DNA from 2 places in the Acidovorax sp. JHL-3 genome. Region 2 is predicted to be linked to the other one. Evidence: riboswitches for the same ligand, from Rfam matches in the RefSeq annotation. Region 2 holds a riboswitch; the other holds the start of a gene.
What was found. Region 2 has a riboswitch for glycine ahead of gcvT (glycine cleavage system aminomethyltransferase GcvT). Riboswitches for the same ligand answer to the same signal wherever they lie in the genome.
Positions count from the first base shown of each region.

Region 1 (7,363 bases), 1.2 Mb from region 2:
CCCTGCCCATGAAGAACCCGATGACACTGCCACGCCGCCACATGTTGGCCGGAAGCGCTGCCGCACTGAGCGCGCTGGGGCTGGCTGGCTGGACTGGCGTTGCACGTGCCCAGGCCGCAGCCACGCCCAAGCCGTTGCCGGGCTACGCCGGCTGGAAGAGCGCCAATGCGCTGATCGTGCACAGCGGCAGCACCCTGGAAACCCGCCGCGCAGCCTTCGGCACCAGCGTGATCACGCCGTCGAACCAGTTGTATGTTCGCAACAATTTGCCCGCACCCGACGCCGCCGTTCTGGAGAACCGCGATGCCTGGACCGTGTCCATCGAGGGCGTCAAAAACCCGCGCACGCTGAGCCTGGCCGAGCTCAAGACGCTGGGCATCGACACCGTCGCCACGGTGCTGCAGTGCTCGGGCAATGGTCGGGGGTTCTTCCCCAGCAAGCCCAGCGGTACGCCGTGGACGGTGGGTGCCGCCGGTTGTGTGGTGTGGAGCGGTGTGCCGCTGCGCAACGTGGTGGCCGCCCTGGGTGGGCTGGTGGACGGCATGGCGTATGTCACCGGAACCGGTGGTGAAAAGCTGCCCGAAGGTGTGGACCCTCTGACCGTTCTTGTCGAGCGCTCGGTGCCCCTGAAGGCGCTGGACGATGCCATCCTGGCCTGGGAAATGAACGGCGAGCCCTTGTCGCTGGCACATGGCGGGCCGCTGCGCCTGGTGGTGCCGGGTTACCAGGGCGTGAACAACATCAAGTACGTGAAGCGGCTGGCGTTCACGCCGACACAGTCGCAGGCGCGCATCATGCAGCACGGCTACCGCATGTCGCCACCCGGCACCAAGGCAAGCCCGGACCAGCCCTCGGTGTGGGAAATGACGGTCAAGTCCTGGATCAACGGCCCGCTGCCCGAGCAAGGCCCCCTCAAGGCCGGTGTGGCGCAGATCCATGGCGTGGCCTTTGGTGGCATGCACGCCGTCAAGGGCGTAGAGGTGTCGGTGGACGGCGGCCAAACCTGGCGGGCCGCGCAACTGGTGGGCCCCGACCTTGGCCGGTTTGCATGGCGCCAGTTTGTGCTGCCAGTGCGCCTGGGGGTCGGTACCTATGTGCTGGCCAGCCGCGCAACCGACATGGCAGGCAATGTGCAGGCCCAGCAGCGCGAAGAAAACGTGGGCGGCTACAACAACGCCAGCTGGAGCGATCACGCCGTGACCGTGACGGTGGCCTGACGTGGCGTTGGCGACGAGGCGCTGGCTGCCACGCGCTTTGGCGGCGGGTGGGCTGGCATTGCTGGCGGGCGCCAGCGTGGCGGCCGACCCTGCCGAAATAGCGCGCGGCAAGCTGCTGTTCACCACCCTGCAGCCGGCCTGCGCCGTTTGCCACACCTTGCAGGCGGCCGGGGCTGAGGGGCAGATCGGCCCGGTGCTGGACGAGCTCAAGCCCGATGCCGACCGCGTGCTGCGCGCGTTGCGCAACGGCATCGGCGTGATGCCCTCCTACGCTGAAAAAATCAGCCCGCAAGACATGCAGGCTTTGGCACGCTTTGTCGCGCATGCCACGGGTGCGGCATCGCCTTGAACGGGGCCGCTCGCCCGCCACAATTCTTGTGGCGGGCCTTTCCTGGCGCGGTGGTTTCGCTCCGGCGCCTTCCCTGTGAAGCGGCTGCAGCCGCTTCGTCCGTTTTGGGGGCTCATGCCACCTTGGCCGCGGGCACCAGCGCATGGGCGCCACGTCCTGCGGCCATTCCCTGGAACGCAAAATCCACCTCTGGCACGCGGCCGCTCACGATGTCGGCCAGCGCCTTGCCCGAGCCGCAGGCGTGCGTCCAGCCCAGCGTGCCGTGGCCGGTGTTGAGAAACAGGTTGCCCACTTTCGTCTGGCCGATCAGCGGCACGTTACTGGGCGTTGCGGGGCGCAGGCCGGTCCAGAACTGCGCCTGGCTCGCGTCGCCCGCACCGGGAAAGAGTTGCTCCACGCGGCGCACGATGGCGTCGCAGCGCACCTGGTTGAGGTCGCGGTTGTAGCCGTTGAGCTCGGCGGTGCCAGCAATGCGCAACCGGTCGCCGCCGCGTTCGCTGGTGTAGCGCGAGAACACCAGCTTGTACTCGTCGTCCGTCAGGCTCACTTGGTGCGCCCGGCTCGCGTCCTTCACCGGCATGGTCACCGAATAGCCCTTGGCCGGGTAAATGGGCAGGCTGATGCCCAGCGGCTGGGCCAGCAGCGGGCTGAACGAGCCCATGGCCAGCACAAACGCATCGCCACGCACGCGCTCGAAGCGGCCTTCGGCGTTGGTCACCTCCACATGGTCGATGCGGCCGCCCGCCTCGCGCAGCGCGGTGATGTGGTGCCCCAGGCGGAACTGCACGCCCGCCGCCTCGCACAGTTTGGCGAGTTCGCGCGTGAACTGGTTGGCGTCGCCCGACTCGTCCTCGGCCGTGAACGTGGCGCCCGCCAGCTGCGGGCGGATGTGGGCCAGGGCGGGCTCGATGCGCACGGCCTCGTCGGCGCTGATGACCTGGCGCTCGCAGCCCAAACCGCGCATCTGCTCGGCGGGGGCCAGAGCGCCGTCGAACTCCTTGGCGTTGGTATAAAAGTGCAGGATGCCCTGCGTGCGCTGGTCGTACTGGATGCCCGTGTCCGCGCGCAGTTGCTGCAGCACGCTGCGGCTGTAGGTGCCCAGGCGCACGATCTGCTCAATGTTGTGGCGCGTGCGCGCCGGGGTGCAGTTGCGCAAAAAGGACAGGCCCCACAGCCACTGGCGCATGTCGGCGCGGATGCGGAACAGCAGCGGCGCATCCTCCTGCCCCAGCCATTGCAGCACCTTCAGCGGCGCGCTGGGGTTGGCCCAGGGTTCGGCGTGGCTCACCGAAATTTGCCCGCCGTTGGCAAAGCTGGTTTCGGCGCCGGGGGCGCCCTGGCGGTCGATGACGGTCACCTCGTGGCCGAGTTGCTGCAGAAAATAAGCCGAAGTCACGCCGAGCAAGCCGGCACCCAAAACGATCACGCGCATGATTTTCAAAGCCTTTCTGGGCTCTGGCGCTTGAAAGACGTGCGCTGGCAGCTATAGGTTCAATAGCGTACAGCTGGCGCATGACTGCCCAAGCTGCCGCTCCCCCTGTCCTTGGTACCTGAGAGATTCACCGCGCGGCCCACATGGCGCTCGGTTTGCTCCTTCGGTGCGCCACACGGGTGTGTGGCGGCTCTCCAGACGGCTTTGATGAATGGTGCAGTACGGGACCTGAGCGTGTATGGGAGTTTGCGCCTTCGGTGCAGCGGCGGGCTTGCGGCCCGCCATGCTCTCCTGCGGGGGCCATTCTAGGAGTGCGCTGGCGGCGGCGGGGTGGTTTTGCTGGCTAATGGGCAGCAATCGTTGCTGATGCTGGCGGGGCAGGACGGGCCTGCGCCTCGCCATAATCCGCCCAGCTTTACCCCAAGGACGCACGCCATGCCTGTTACCGCTTTTGACCCCTTCGCCAGCGCCGCCGTTATCACCATGGCCCGCCAGGGTCGCATGCCCCGGCCACTGGATTTGCCCGTTGCGCTGCGCCCATGCGATGCGGACCAGGCGTATGCCGTGCAGGACGCCGTGGTGCGCGAGCGCGGCGAGATCGCGGGTTGGAAGGTGGGGGCTGCTTCGCCCCAGGCGCTGCCTGCGCGCGCTGCACTCACCCGCGATTCGGTGTTTGTTGCGCCAGCCGGGCAGGCACTGCATCTGCCTGCCGCAGGCTTTGCCGTGATGGGAGTCGAGGCGGAACTGGTGTACGAGCTGGGCATCGATCTACCCGATCGCCCAACGCCTTACAGTGCGGCCGAGGTGCTGGCGGCCATGGCATCCGTGCGTGCCGCCATCGAGGTGTGCGACACGCGCTTTGCCGCCTGGGCGCAGCAGGGCGCGTGGAGCCGCCTGGCCGACCAGGCCTGCCACGGGGCACTTATCGTGGGTTCGGGCACGGCCGATGTGGCTGCAGTGCAGCCCCTGGCACAAGGAGTGAGCCTGTCGGTGAATGGGGCGGTGGCCGTGCAGCACGCCACCTGGAGCAACCCGGCGGGCGACCCCCTGCGGTTGCTGACATGGCTGGCCAACGAAGGTGCGCGCAGCCTGGGCGGGCTGTGCGCCGGCCAGTGGGTGACCACTGGTTCATGCACCGGTACCGTGCTGGTGGCGCCGGGCACGGTGGTGGTGGCCGACTTCCCGGGCCTGGGCCGCGCCGAGCTTCAGCTGGGCTGAAAACCCGCCACGCCTGCACCCGGTTGTGCCGATCCGCGATACATAGCGCTTATTGGCGCTCAGTTGTGCCCGGTTGCAATCAGTTGCGGCGGGGGTTGTCGGGCTGGGGGTCGCGGCGGTTGGGTACGCCGTCACCGTCGCGGTCCCGGTCGTAGCGGTTGGCCACGCCGTCGCGGTCACGGTCCCAGCCGCCGCGCTGCATGGCCCAGCGGCCGTCGTGCTCCATCCAGCGCGGCTCGCGGTAGTGGTAGCCGGGGCGGGCCTTCACCCAGTGGCCTTGCATCCACACATGGCGGTGGCCGCGCCATTCCCAGTGGCCGGGCACCCATGCCATGCCGCGCCGATGGCGGGGCACAGCTTCGTAGCGCGGGGGCGGTGGGGCCTGGTATTGCACCAGCGCCGGGGCGGGGCGCTGGTAGTGGGGGCTGCCCGACTGGATGACGATAGTGGCGCCAACCTGTGCATGCGCCGCCGTCAAGGCGCTCAGCGACAGCAGGGCGATGGAAGCGGCGGCGAGGGCTATGCGTGCCATGGTGTTCTCCTCAGAAAGGATTCCGTGCGGAACCGGGAGCCTTGATCGTGGGGGCACTGCGTCAAGCGCATGTAGGTGCTGTGCGAAGTGTTGTGAAGTTGTGTTTCAGGGCGCCGACTTGCGCGCAGTATTCAGAGGGTTTTTGGCCTGTAACGCCCTACTGGTGAGCGCTGCGTGCTATGAAAAAAATGTGCTAGCGCCGCATGCCCGCAAACGCCTCGAACTCCCAGCTGCGCAGCGCCAGCAGCAGCGTGTAGCCCTCGCGTTCGCTTTGGGGCAGTTTCTGGTCGGCCAGGTGCTGCTGGGCAAAGTCGTGCGCCACGCGCTGCATGCGTTCCATGAAAGCCGGGGCCAGACTGCGGCTGATGGCGCCGTGCACCAGCAGTACCCCCTCGCCTGGGCCGTCAAAGCCACCCGCAAAGTAGTCGAGCAGTGCGTGCTCCCGAAAGTAGTTCATCACCGCGCCGTGCGGGCGCCAGCGGAAGGTCTTGGCGAGCTTGAGGCGGTAGCGGTTGAACGGCCGCAGCTCGATGATGCCGATGCGGTCGAGCTGGGCCAGGTACTGGATGCCCTCGGCCTCGGTCAGGCGGTAGGCGGTGGTCACCTGCTCCAGCGTCCACTGGCTCAGCACGCAAATGGCCATCAGCAGCAGTTTCTTGTCGGCCACCACGGCCCGCTCCTGCTCGGGGGTCAGTTCCCTGAGCAGCGGCTGGTTGTCGGCCACATGCCGGGCCAGGTCGGCAAAGTCCAGCGCCAGCGCGCGGCAGATGGCGTCGATGCGTGACAGCGGCATGTCGCCCTTGGCCAGCATGCGCTTGACGCTGGACTCGGCCATGCCGAGTTGCTGCGCCAGGTCGGCATAGGTCATCTGGGCGGTCTTGAGTTCCTTCTTCAGGGCGGCAACAAGGTCGGCGGTGGTGCTCATGGGTATCGATTATGGATACCCAAGGTGCTATCGGTAGCGCCCTGAGCGACTTTATGCCCCCAATTGCCCCGGCCTTGCCCACACTGCGCGGCATCACCCACTACCGGCCACGCAACACCATGACCTTTGACCATTCACTTCCCCGGGGCGGCCTTACCCGGCCCGAAACCGGCCTGCTGCTGGGCGCCGCGGTGCTGCTGGCACTGGCTGTGCTGGGCCCCGCCGTGCCTGCCAGCGAGCACCAGCATGGCTTTGCCGATCAGCGCATGCTGTGGGGTCTGCCCTGCGCGCTGGACGTGCTGACCAACCTGCCTTTTGCCCTGGCGGGCCTGTGGGGGCTTGGGTTGCTGCGGGGGGTGCAGCGCGGCGCGGTCGATGCGGTCACGCGCGCCGCGGCGGGCCTGTTTTTTGTGGGCCTGGTGCTGACATCGGTCGGCTCCACCGTTTACCACCTGCGCCCCGATGACGCAGGCTTGCTGTGGGACCGGCTGGGCATGGCCGTGGCCTTTGCCGGGCTGCTGGGCCTGGCGGGGGCCAGCCGAGTCAGTCTGCGCGCGGGCGGGGTGGCGGCGGCCGCCATGGTGGTGGCCGGGCCGGCGGCCGTGATGTGGTGGGCGCACACCGGCAACTTGCTGCCCTGGGCGGTGGTGCAACTGGGCGGCATGCTGGCGGTGACGGCCATGGCGTTGCTGCCCACGCGGTGCGGCGCACTGGCACTGCAGCTGGGCGCCGTCATGGCCTGGTATGGCGCGGCCAAGCTGTTCGAGGCCGCAGACCACGCGGTGTTTGACGCGCTGGGCCAGTGGGTGTCGGGCCACAGCCTCAAGCACCTGCTGGCGGCGGGTGCCGCCTTGCCGGTGCTGGCCGCGCTGGCCGCAGTGCGCACCGGCCCGCTGCCTGCGGGCGCAGCAGTCACGGTGTGCGGGCAGAATGACGCGCCACGTCACCCCGGTGTGCGGGCGCACTGCATGCGCCAGGGCACCGGCACCAGAACAGCGGTGGACCCGGCGCGCAGCCGCAGACCCCGCGCCCAATAACCCGTGACGGAACCGAGGACCAACGCATGACCCCCGAGACCCTCTCTGACAGCGCCACCAGTGCTACCAGCGCAATCAGCAGCCATCCTGCCCCTGGCGCACACGCCGACCCCAACCAGTTCGCCCTGTTGCGCCAGCGCCGCTTTGCGCCCTTTTTCTGGACGCAGTTCTCGGGGGCGGCCAATGACAACCTGTTCAAGTTCGCCTTCACCGTGATGGTGACGTACCAGCTCAGCGTGTCGTGGCTGCCACCTGCCATGGCGGGGCTGGTGATTGGTGCGCTGTTCATCCTGCCGTTTTTGTTGTTCTCGGCCACCTCGGGGCAATTGACCGACAAATACGACAAGACGCGCATGATCCGTTTCGTGAAGAACCTGGAGATTGCCATCATGCTGGTGGCCGCTGGCGGGTTCATTGCGGGCAACGTGCCGGTGCTGCTGCTGTGCACGTTTTTGATGGGCGTGCACTCCACGCTGTTTGGCCCGGTAAAGTTTGCCTACATGCCCCAGGTGCTCAGCGAGCGCGAACTCACCGGTGGCAACGGCATGGTCGAGATGGGCACCTTCGTGGCCATTTTGCTGGGCAACGTGGCGGGGGGCCTGCTGGTGGCCATTCCCGGCATTGGGCACACCACGGTGGCCCTGGCCTGTGTG
Region 1 covers NZ_JAFU01000001.1:1,203,409-1,210,771, forward strand. Annotated here, with positions in the region: gene K226_RS0105665 (sulfite oxidase) at 9-1,217, shown strand; gene K226_RS0105670 (cytochrome c) at 1,219-1,566, shown strand; gene K226_RS0105675 (D-amino acid dehydrogenase) at 1,679-2,998, opposite strand; glycine riboswitch at 3,094-3,206, opposite strand; gene K226_RS0105680 (2-keto-4-pentenoate hydratase) at 3,434-4,216, shown strand; gene K226_RS0105685 (YXWGXW repeat-containing protein) at 4,296-4,748, opposite strand; gene K226_RS0105690 (helix-turn-helix transcriptional regulator) at 4,942-5,673, opposite strand; gene K226_RS18710 (hypothetical protein) at 5,727-6,710, shown strand; gene K226_RS0105700 (MFS transporter) at 6,737-7,363, shown strand, end outside.
Region 1: linked by a shared signal. The riboswitch ahead of K226_RS0105675 (D-amino acid dehydrogenase) and the one ahead of gcvT (glycine cleavage system aminomethyltransferase GcvT) in region 2 are both predicted to bind glycine.

Region 2 (7,363 bases):
GCATGCCCGTGTGGGCCCGCGCCGAGCGCGTGGCCCGCGTCTTCCAAGACCCGATGGCCGGCACCTGCGAAGACCTCACCATCGAAGAAAACATGGCGCTGGCGCAGCGCCGCGGCGCGTTCCGCAACCTGGGCCGTGCCGTCAAGGCGTCCATGCGCGAGGGCTTTCGCGAGCGCCTGGCCACACTGGGCCTGGGGCTGGAAAACCGCCTCACCGACCGCATCGGCCTGCTCTCGGGCGGCCAGCGCCAGGCCGTGAGCCTGTTGATGGCCGCGCTGCAGCCGTCCCGCATCCTGCTGCTCGACGAGCACACCGCCGCACTCGACCCCCGCACCGCCGACTTCGTGCTGCGGCTGACCGAGCGCATCGTGGCCGAAAGCCAGCTGACCACCATGATGGTCACGCACAGCATGCGCCAGGCGCTGGACGTGGGCGAGCGCACCGTGATGCTGCACCAGGGCCAGGTGGTGCTTGACGTTTCCGGCGAAGAGCGCAAGCGCCTGGATGTGCCCGACCTGCTGCAGATGTTCGAGAAAGTGCGCGGCGAAAAGCTGGCCGACGACGCCCTGCTGCTGGGCTGACACCCGCACGCTCACCAAAGCATTATCAAATAAATAGCTGCTAGCGCTTGTAGGACAAGCGCAAGCGGCTATTTTTTGGAAAATCAGTCCACAAACAGCGGCAGATCGGCTTTTTTGAGCGTGCGCAGCACAAAGCTGGAGCGGCTGTGGCGTATGCCCTTGATCTTGTAGAGCTTCTCGCGCAGCAGGCGCTCGTAGTCGCGCGTGTCTTTGACCACCACGCGCAGCAGGTAGTCGTAGTCGCCAGACACCAGGTGTGCCTCGATCACCTCGGGAATGCTGGCCAGGGTTTCGCCAAATTTTTCGAGCGTGTTGTCCGAATGGCTGTCGAGCGTGACCATTACCAGCACGGTGTCCGCCAGATCAAGCGCGCGCGGATTGAGGCGCACCGTGTAGCCCTCGATCACGCCGGCCTCTTCCATCTTCTTGATGCGCCCCCAGCACGGCGAGGGGCTCAGGCCCACGGCCTGGCCGATCTCCTGCAGGCTGGCGCGGGCGTTGGCCTGCAAAACGGAGAGAATTTTTCTGTCAAGACGGTCCATGGGCCGCATTATTTCAAAAATTGCGCTTTGGCAGAATATTTTTCTTTGAATAGCGAAAATCAACGCAAATTCAGAAGATTTATCGGCCTCCCGCGCTGCATACTTTGCTGCATCAAGGCGCTCGTACCCGGGTGCACAAACTGACAAGGCCCCGGCGGGTTACCGCCCGCCCGGGGCGCTTGGCAAGCCTCTCCCCTCGACGCCTTCTATTGCTGCCCTGTCCCGCATGCGACCCCGGTGCGCTGCGATGCGGCTGGCACGCCGCTGATAAGCATGCTTACCAGCACAAACCCCGATGCCCGGCGCCATGCTGCAGCGCCATAATTTTTGCAGTGCGCGGCGCAGGCCCGCGCCGCAGCCTGCACCGCAGGCCGCACGCAACCATCCCCCTTCAGGAGACACCATGCAATTGACCAGACTCGTCGTCGGCCTCGGTCTTGCCATCGGCTTCATGGCCAGCGCCGCCGCGCAGACCACCATGCGCATCAGCATCTCGACGGCGCAGAACTCCCACCAGGGGATTGCCATCGACACCTTTGCCAAGGAAGTCGAAAAGCGCACGGGCGGCCGCTACAAGGTGCAAACCTTCTACAACGGCGCACTGGGTGGCGAGCGCGAGTCGGTTGAAGCCGTGCAGCTGGGCACGCAGGAGCTGGCCTTCAGCTCCACCGGCCCCATCCCCAACTTTGTGCCCGAGACCAAAATTCTCGATGTGCCCTTCCTGTTCCGCGACAAGGTCCATGCGCGCGCCGTGCTCGACGGCCCAATCGGCCAGGAGATGCTGACCAAGTTCGACAGCAAGGGTTTCAAGGCGTTGGCCTGGGCCGAAAACGGCTTTCGCCACATGACCAACAGCAAGCGCGACGTGAAGGAGCCCGGCGACCTCAAGGGCCTGAAGATGCGCACCATGGAGAACCCCGTGCACATCGCCGCCTACAAGGGCTTTGGCATCATCACCACGCCCATGGCTTTCCCCGAGGTGTTTACCGCCCTGCAGCAAGGCACCGTGGACGGCCAGGAGAACCCGCTGCCCGTCATCATCTCGGCCAAGTTCGACCAGGTGCAAAAGCACCTCACGCTCACGGGCCATGTGTATTCGCCCTGCATCTTCGTGATGAACAAGGCCTCGTTCGACAAGCTCAGCGCTGCCGACAAGCAGGCTTTCCTCGATGCCGCCAAAGAAGGCACCAAGGCCAACCGTGCGCGCGTGGACGAGGACGATGCCAAGGGCGTGGCCGACCTGCGCTCCAAGGGCATGACCGTGATCGACAACGTGGACAAGGCCAAGTTCGTGGCAGCCCTGGCCCCGGTGAATGCCGAGTTTGAAAAGCAGTTTGGCAAGGCCACGCTCGACAAGATCCGCAACGTCAAATAAGCCGCCGATCGCTTTCTTTTTGATAGCTACCAACGCCCGTTGGCAAAGCGCCAACGGGCGTTTTTACTCTTACAATGCGCTTTCTGGCCCGTGCCGCCCATGAAAAACATGTTTCTTATCTTTGAGCGCGGTTGCACCTGGGCGGCCATGCTGGGCGCCTGCGCCATGCTGGCGCTGGCCGCTGCGCTGGGCATGTTCCAGATCCTCATGCGCTTCGTGTTCGAGCAACCCGCCGAATGGACCGAAGTGCTGATCCGTTTCAGCCTGATCTGGATGGTGTTTCTGGCCATCCCGGCCGCCTTTCGACAGGGCGCCATGGTGAGCGTGGACGTGCTGTACCGCTGGAGCCCGCCGCGCATTCGCCGCGTGCTTGACTGGGTGGTGTCACTGGCCGCGCTGGCACTGATCGGCGTGATCATCTGGTGGGGCTGGGACTACGCGCAGCGCGGCGGCGTGCAAAGCATGGCCGGGCTGGAATCGGTGTCGATGTTCTGGGCCTATCTCGCCATGCCAGTGGGTGGCCTGTTTTGTGTGATTGGCATCATTGGCAACCTGGTCGATCCCCAGCGCATGGAACTGGAGACTGCGCAATGAGCGCCGCGCCGAGCCGCCTCCAGCAAGCGAACTGCCCCCTCGGGGGGCAGCGAGGACATGCAATGCCGAGCGTGGGGGCCCTAATATGAGCATGGTCATGATCTCCACCATGGTGCTGTGCTTTGCACTCACCGTTTCCGTGGCCGTGTCGATCGGGCTGGCCTCCATCCTGGGCATTCAGGTGGCCAACGCCAACATGCTGATCGCGGTGAAAGAGATGTTTGCCTCGATCAACAAGTTTCCGCTGGCCGCCATTCCGTTCTTCATCCTGGCGGGCAACCTGATGGAAACCGGAGGCATCTCGCGGCGGCTGGTCGAGTTTGCCAAAAGCATCGTGGGTGGCGTGCAGGGTGGCCTGCCCATGACCTGCGTGCTCACCTGCATGATCTTTGCAGCCGTGTCGGGCTCGTCGGTGGCCACCACATTTGCCATTGGCGCCATCCTGATCCCCGCGCTCATCAAGCATGGCTACCCCACCAGCTATGCCGCAGCGCTGCAGGCCACCAGTGCCGAGCTGGGCGTGATCATTCCGCCCTCCATCCCGCTCATCCTGTATGGCGTGAGCGCCGAGGTGTCGATTGGCGAGCTGTTCATTGCCGGCTTTGGCCCGGGCCTCCTGATCAGCGGCGCACTGATGCTGTTTGTGTGGGCCTGGTGCAAATACAAAGGCTGGGGCAAGAACGATGGCGATGGCCGCATGCCCTTTGGCCGTGCCGCGCTGCAGGCCGGGTGGGCATTGTTCATGCCCGTGATCATTCTGGGCGGCATCTACGGCGGCGTTTTCACGCCCACCGAGGCGTCTGCCGTGGCCGTTTTTTACGCGTTGATCATCGGCGTGGTGATTTACCGCGAAATCAAGATCAAGGACCTGTTCGCCATTCTGCGCAAGTCGGCCATCTCGTCGGCGGTGATCATGTTCATCATCGCCAACGCCGGGTTGTTTGCGTTTCTCATCACGCGCGCCGGCGTGCCCGATGCCATTGGCCGCTGGCTGGAATCGGTGCTGCAATCCCCCGCGCTCTTTCTGCTGGGTGTGAACGCGGCGTTGTTCTTCATTGGCATGTTCATCGAGACCAGCGCGGCCATCATCGTGCTGGCGCCCATCCTGGCGCCCGTGGCCATGCACTTTGGCGTGGACCCGGTGCATTTCGGCCTGATCATGGTGGTGAACCTCGCGCTCGGCATGATCACGCCGCCTTTTGGCGTGAACCTGTTTGCGGCCTGCACGGTGGCGCGCATATCGCTGGACCGCGTCGTCACGCACCTGCTGCCGTTTGTCGGCGTGATTCTGGTGTGCCTGCTGGTCATCACCTACGTGCCCTCCATTTCGCTCACGCTGCGCGATCTGGTGTACGCGAAGTAAGTACAATCGGCCCCGTCAGGAGAGAGTGCTCCGCTTATCCGCGAGCAGCACCGCCGAAGGCGCAGGCACCCGCCGAACGCTCAGGCAAAAGGACTGGCAACCGCCCGCAGTGATGCGGGCGTTCCCTTGCTGGAGAGAGGTGGCCGCGCGCAACGCACAGGCCATCCACCGAAGGAGCAAGCCGCGCGGCCAGCCAGGGCGCCGTGGTGAATCTCTCAGGTAAAGCGGACAGCAGGGCAAATCCCGTGGCACTGGTGCCACGGCCCCCATTTGCCCTGGAGCTTTCATGTCCGCACCTGCCGCCGCACCCCTGCTCACCACGCCCCTCAACGCGCTGCACATCGAACTGGGCGCCCGCATGGTGCCGTTCGCCGGTTATTCCATGCCGGTGCAGTACCAAGGTCCAGGTATGGGCCTCATGGCCGAGCACCTGCACACCCGCCAGGCCGCAGGTCTGTTCGATGTGTCGCACATGGGCCAGTTGCGCCTGGTCGGCCCGGATGCCGCCGCAGCGTTTGAGAGCCTGATGCCCGTGGACGTGATCGACCTGCCCGTGGGCAAGCAGCGCTACGGCCTGCTGCTGAACGACGCGGGCGGCATCATCGACGACCTGATGTTCTTCCGCGTGGCACAGGATGAAATCTTCGTCATCGTCAACGGCGCCTGCAAGGTGGGCGACTTAGCCCATATCCAGGCGCGCATCGGCCAGCGCTGCCAGGTCATTCCGATGCCCGACCACGCCCTGCTCGCCCTGCAAGGCCCGCAGGCGGCCACGGCCCTGGCGCGCCTGGCGCCCGGCGTGGAGAAGCTGGTGTTCATGACCGGCGGCAACTTCCAGATTGCCGGTTGTGAGTGCTTCGTCACGCGCAGTGGCTACACGGGCGAGGACGGGTTCGAGATCTCGGTGCCCGCCGCGCAGGCCGACACCCTGGCGCGCGCGCTGCTGGCCCAGCCCGAAGTCAAACCCATCGGCCTGGGCGCGCGCAACTCGCTGCGCCTCGAAGCGGGCCTGTGCCTCTATGGCAACGACATCGACACCACCACCACGCCCGTGGAAGCGGCCTTGAACTGGGCCATGCAGAAGGTGCGCCGCACCGGCGGCGCGCGCGCGGGCGGCTTCCCCGGAGCCGACACGGTGCTGGCCCAGCTCGACAACCCCGCCAGCCTGACGCGCAAGCGCGTGGGCCTGGTCGCCCTGGAGCGCGTACCCGTGCGCGAGCACACCGAGCTGCAAACGACCGAAGGCCAGAAGATCGGCGAAGTCACCAGCGGCCTGCTGGGCCCCAGCTTCGACAAACCCATCGCCCTGGCCTATGTGGACCCGCAGCATGCCGCCGTGGGCACGCGCGTCCACGCCATCGTGCGCGGCAAGGCCGTGCCCATGGAAGTGTGCGCCACCCCCTTCGTGCCCACGCGTTACTACCGCGGCTAAAAGCCTGCAGCGCAGGCTACATTCCGGATTCCCTTCATCTTTCAGGAACCTTTCCCATGACGATCAAATTTTCCAAAGACCACGAGTGGGTCAACGCCGCCGACGCCAACGCTGCCGTGGTGGGCATCACCGTGCACGCCCAGGACGCCCTGGGTGATGTGGTGTTTGTCGACCTGCCCGCCGTGGGCACCACCTTTGCCCAGGGCGACGTGGCAGGAGTGGTCGAGTCCGTCAAGGCTGCTGCCGACGTGTACATGCCGGTCTCCGGCGAAGTCGTCGAGGTGAACGAAGCCCTGCGTGCCGACCCGTCGCTGGCCAACTCTGACCCGCTGAATGCCGGCTGGTTCTTCAAGGTCAAGCTGTCCGACGCATCGCAGCTCGATGCCCTGATGGACGAGACCACCTATTCGAGCTTTGCCGCCAGCGCCTGAGCGCCGCAGCAAAAACCATAGCTGCCCGCGCTTGAATTCAGGCACCTTCAATATGAAAAGTGCTTGAATCTGTTTAAATGCAAGCGCTGGCAGCTCTCTTTTTAATAGCCTTTGAGACTGGTTCCGCCATGCAGATGCCCGCCGCCCTGCCCTTGTCCGCACTCGAAAACACCACCGAGTTCCTGCCCCGCCACATCGGCATCGACGCGGCCGACGAAGCCCACATGCTGTCGGTGATTGGCGAGGCCTCGCGCCGTGCCCTCATCGACGGCATCGTGCCGCGCTCCATCGCGCGCAGCCAGACCATGGACCTTCCGCCCCCCGCGACCGAAGCCGCCGCGCTGGCCGAGCTCAAGGCGATTGCATCCAAAAACCAGGTGCTCAAAAGCTTCATCGGCCAAGGCTATTACGGCACGCACACGCCCGGCGTGATTCTGCGCAACATTCTGGAGAACCCCGCCTGGTACACGGCCTACACGCCCTACCAGGCCGAAATCTCGCAGGGCCGCATGGAGGCGCTGATCAACTTCCAGACCATGGTGTGCGACCTCACCGGCATGCCCATTGCCAACGCCTCCATGCTCGACGAGGCCACCGCCGCCGCCGAGGCCATGACGCTGGCCAAGCGCTCGGTCAAGGCCAAGGGCAACACTCTGATCGTCAGCGGCGACTGCCACCCGCAGACCATCGAGGTTATCCAGACGCGCGCCGCGCCGCTGGGCCTGATGGTCAAGGTGGTCCGCTCGGGCGACGAATGGATGGCCGCCATCGGCCAGGACGACTACTTCGCCGCCATCAACCAGTACCCCGGCTCCAGCGGCTGGCTGGCCGACTGGCAGATGAGCGCCGACGTCATCCACAGCAAGGGCGCCGCATTCATCCTGGCCGCCGACCTGCTGGCCCTCACGCTACTCAAGTCCCCGGGCGAGATGGGCGCCGACATCGTGATTGGCACCACCCAGCGCTTTGGCATGCCCATGGGCGCGGGCGGCCCGCACGCCGCCTACATGGCCTGCCGCGACGAGTTCAAGCGCTCCATGCCTGG
Region 2 covers NZ_JAFU01000001.1:2,442,512-2,449,874, reverse strand. Annotated here, with positions in the region: gene K226_RS0111515 (ABC transporter ATP-binding protein) at 1-581, shown strand, start outside; gene K226_RS0111510 (Lrp/AsnC family transcriptional regulator) at 665-1,123, opposite strand; gene K226_RS0111505 (TRAP transporter substrate-binding protein) at 1,527-2,498, shown strand; gene K226_RS0111500 (TRAP transporter small permease) at 2,598-3,092, shown strand; gene K226_RS0111495 (TRAP transporter large permease) at 3,178-4,455, shown strand; glycine riboswitch at 4,462-4,561, shown strand; glycine riboswitch at 4,575-4,697, shown strand; gene gcvT (glycine cleavage system aminomethyltransferase GcvT) at 4,742-5,887, shown strand; gene gcvH (glycine cleavage system protein GcvH) at 5,944-6,318, shown strand; gene gcvP (aminomethyl-transferring glycine dehydrogenase) at 6,447-7,363, shown strand, end outside.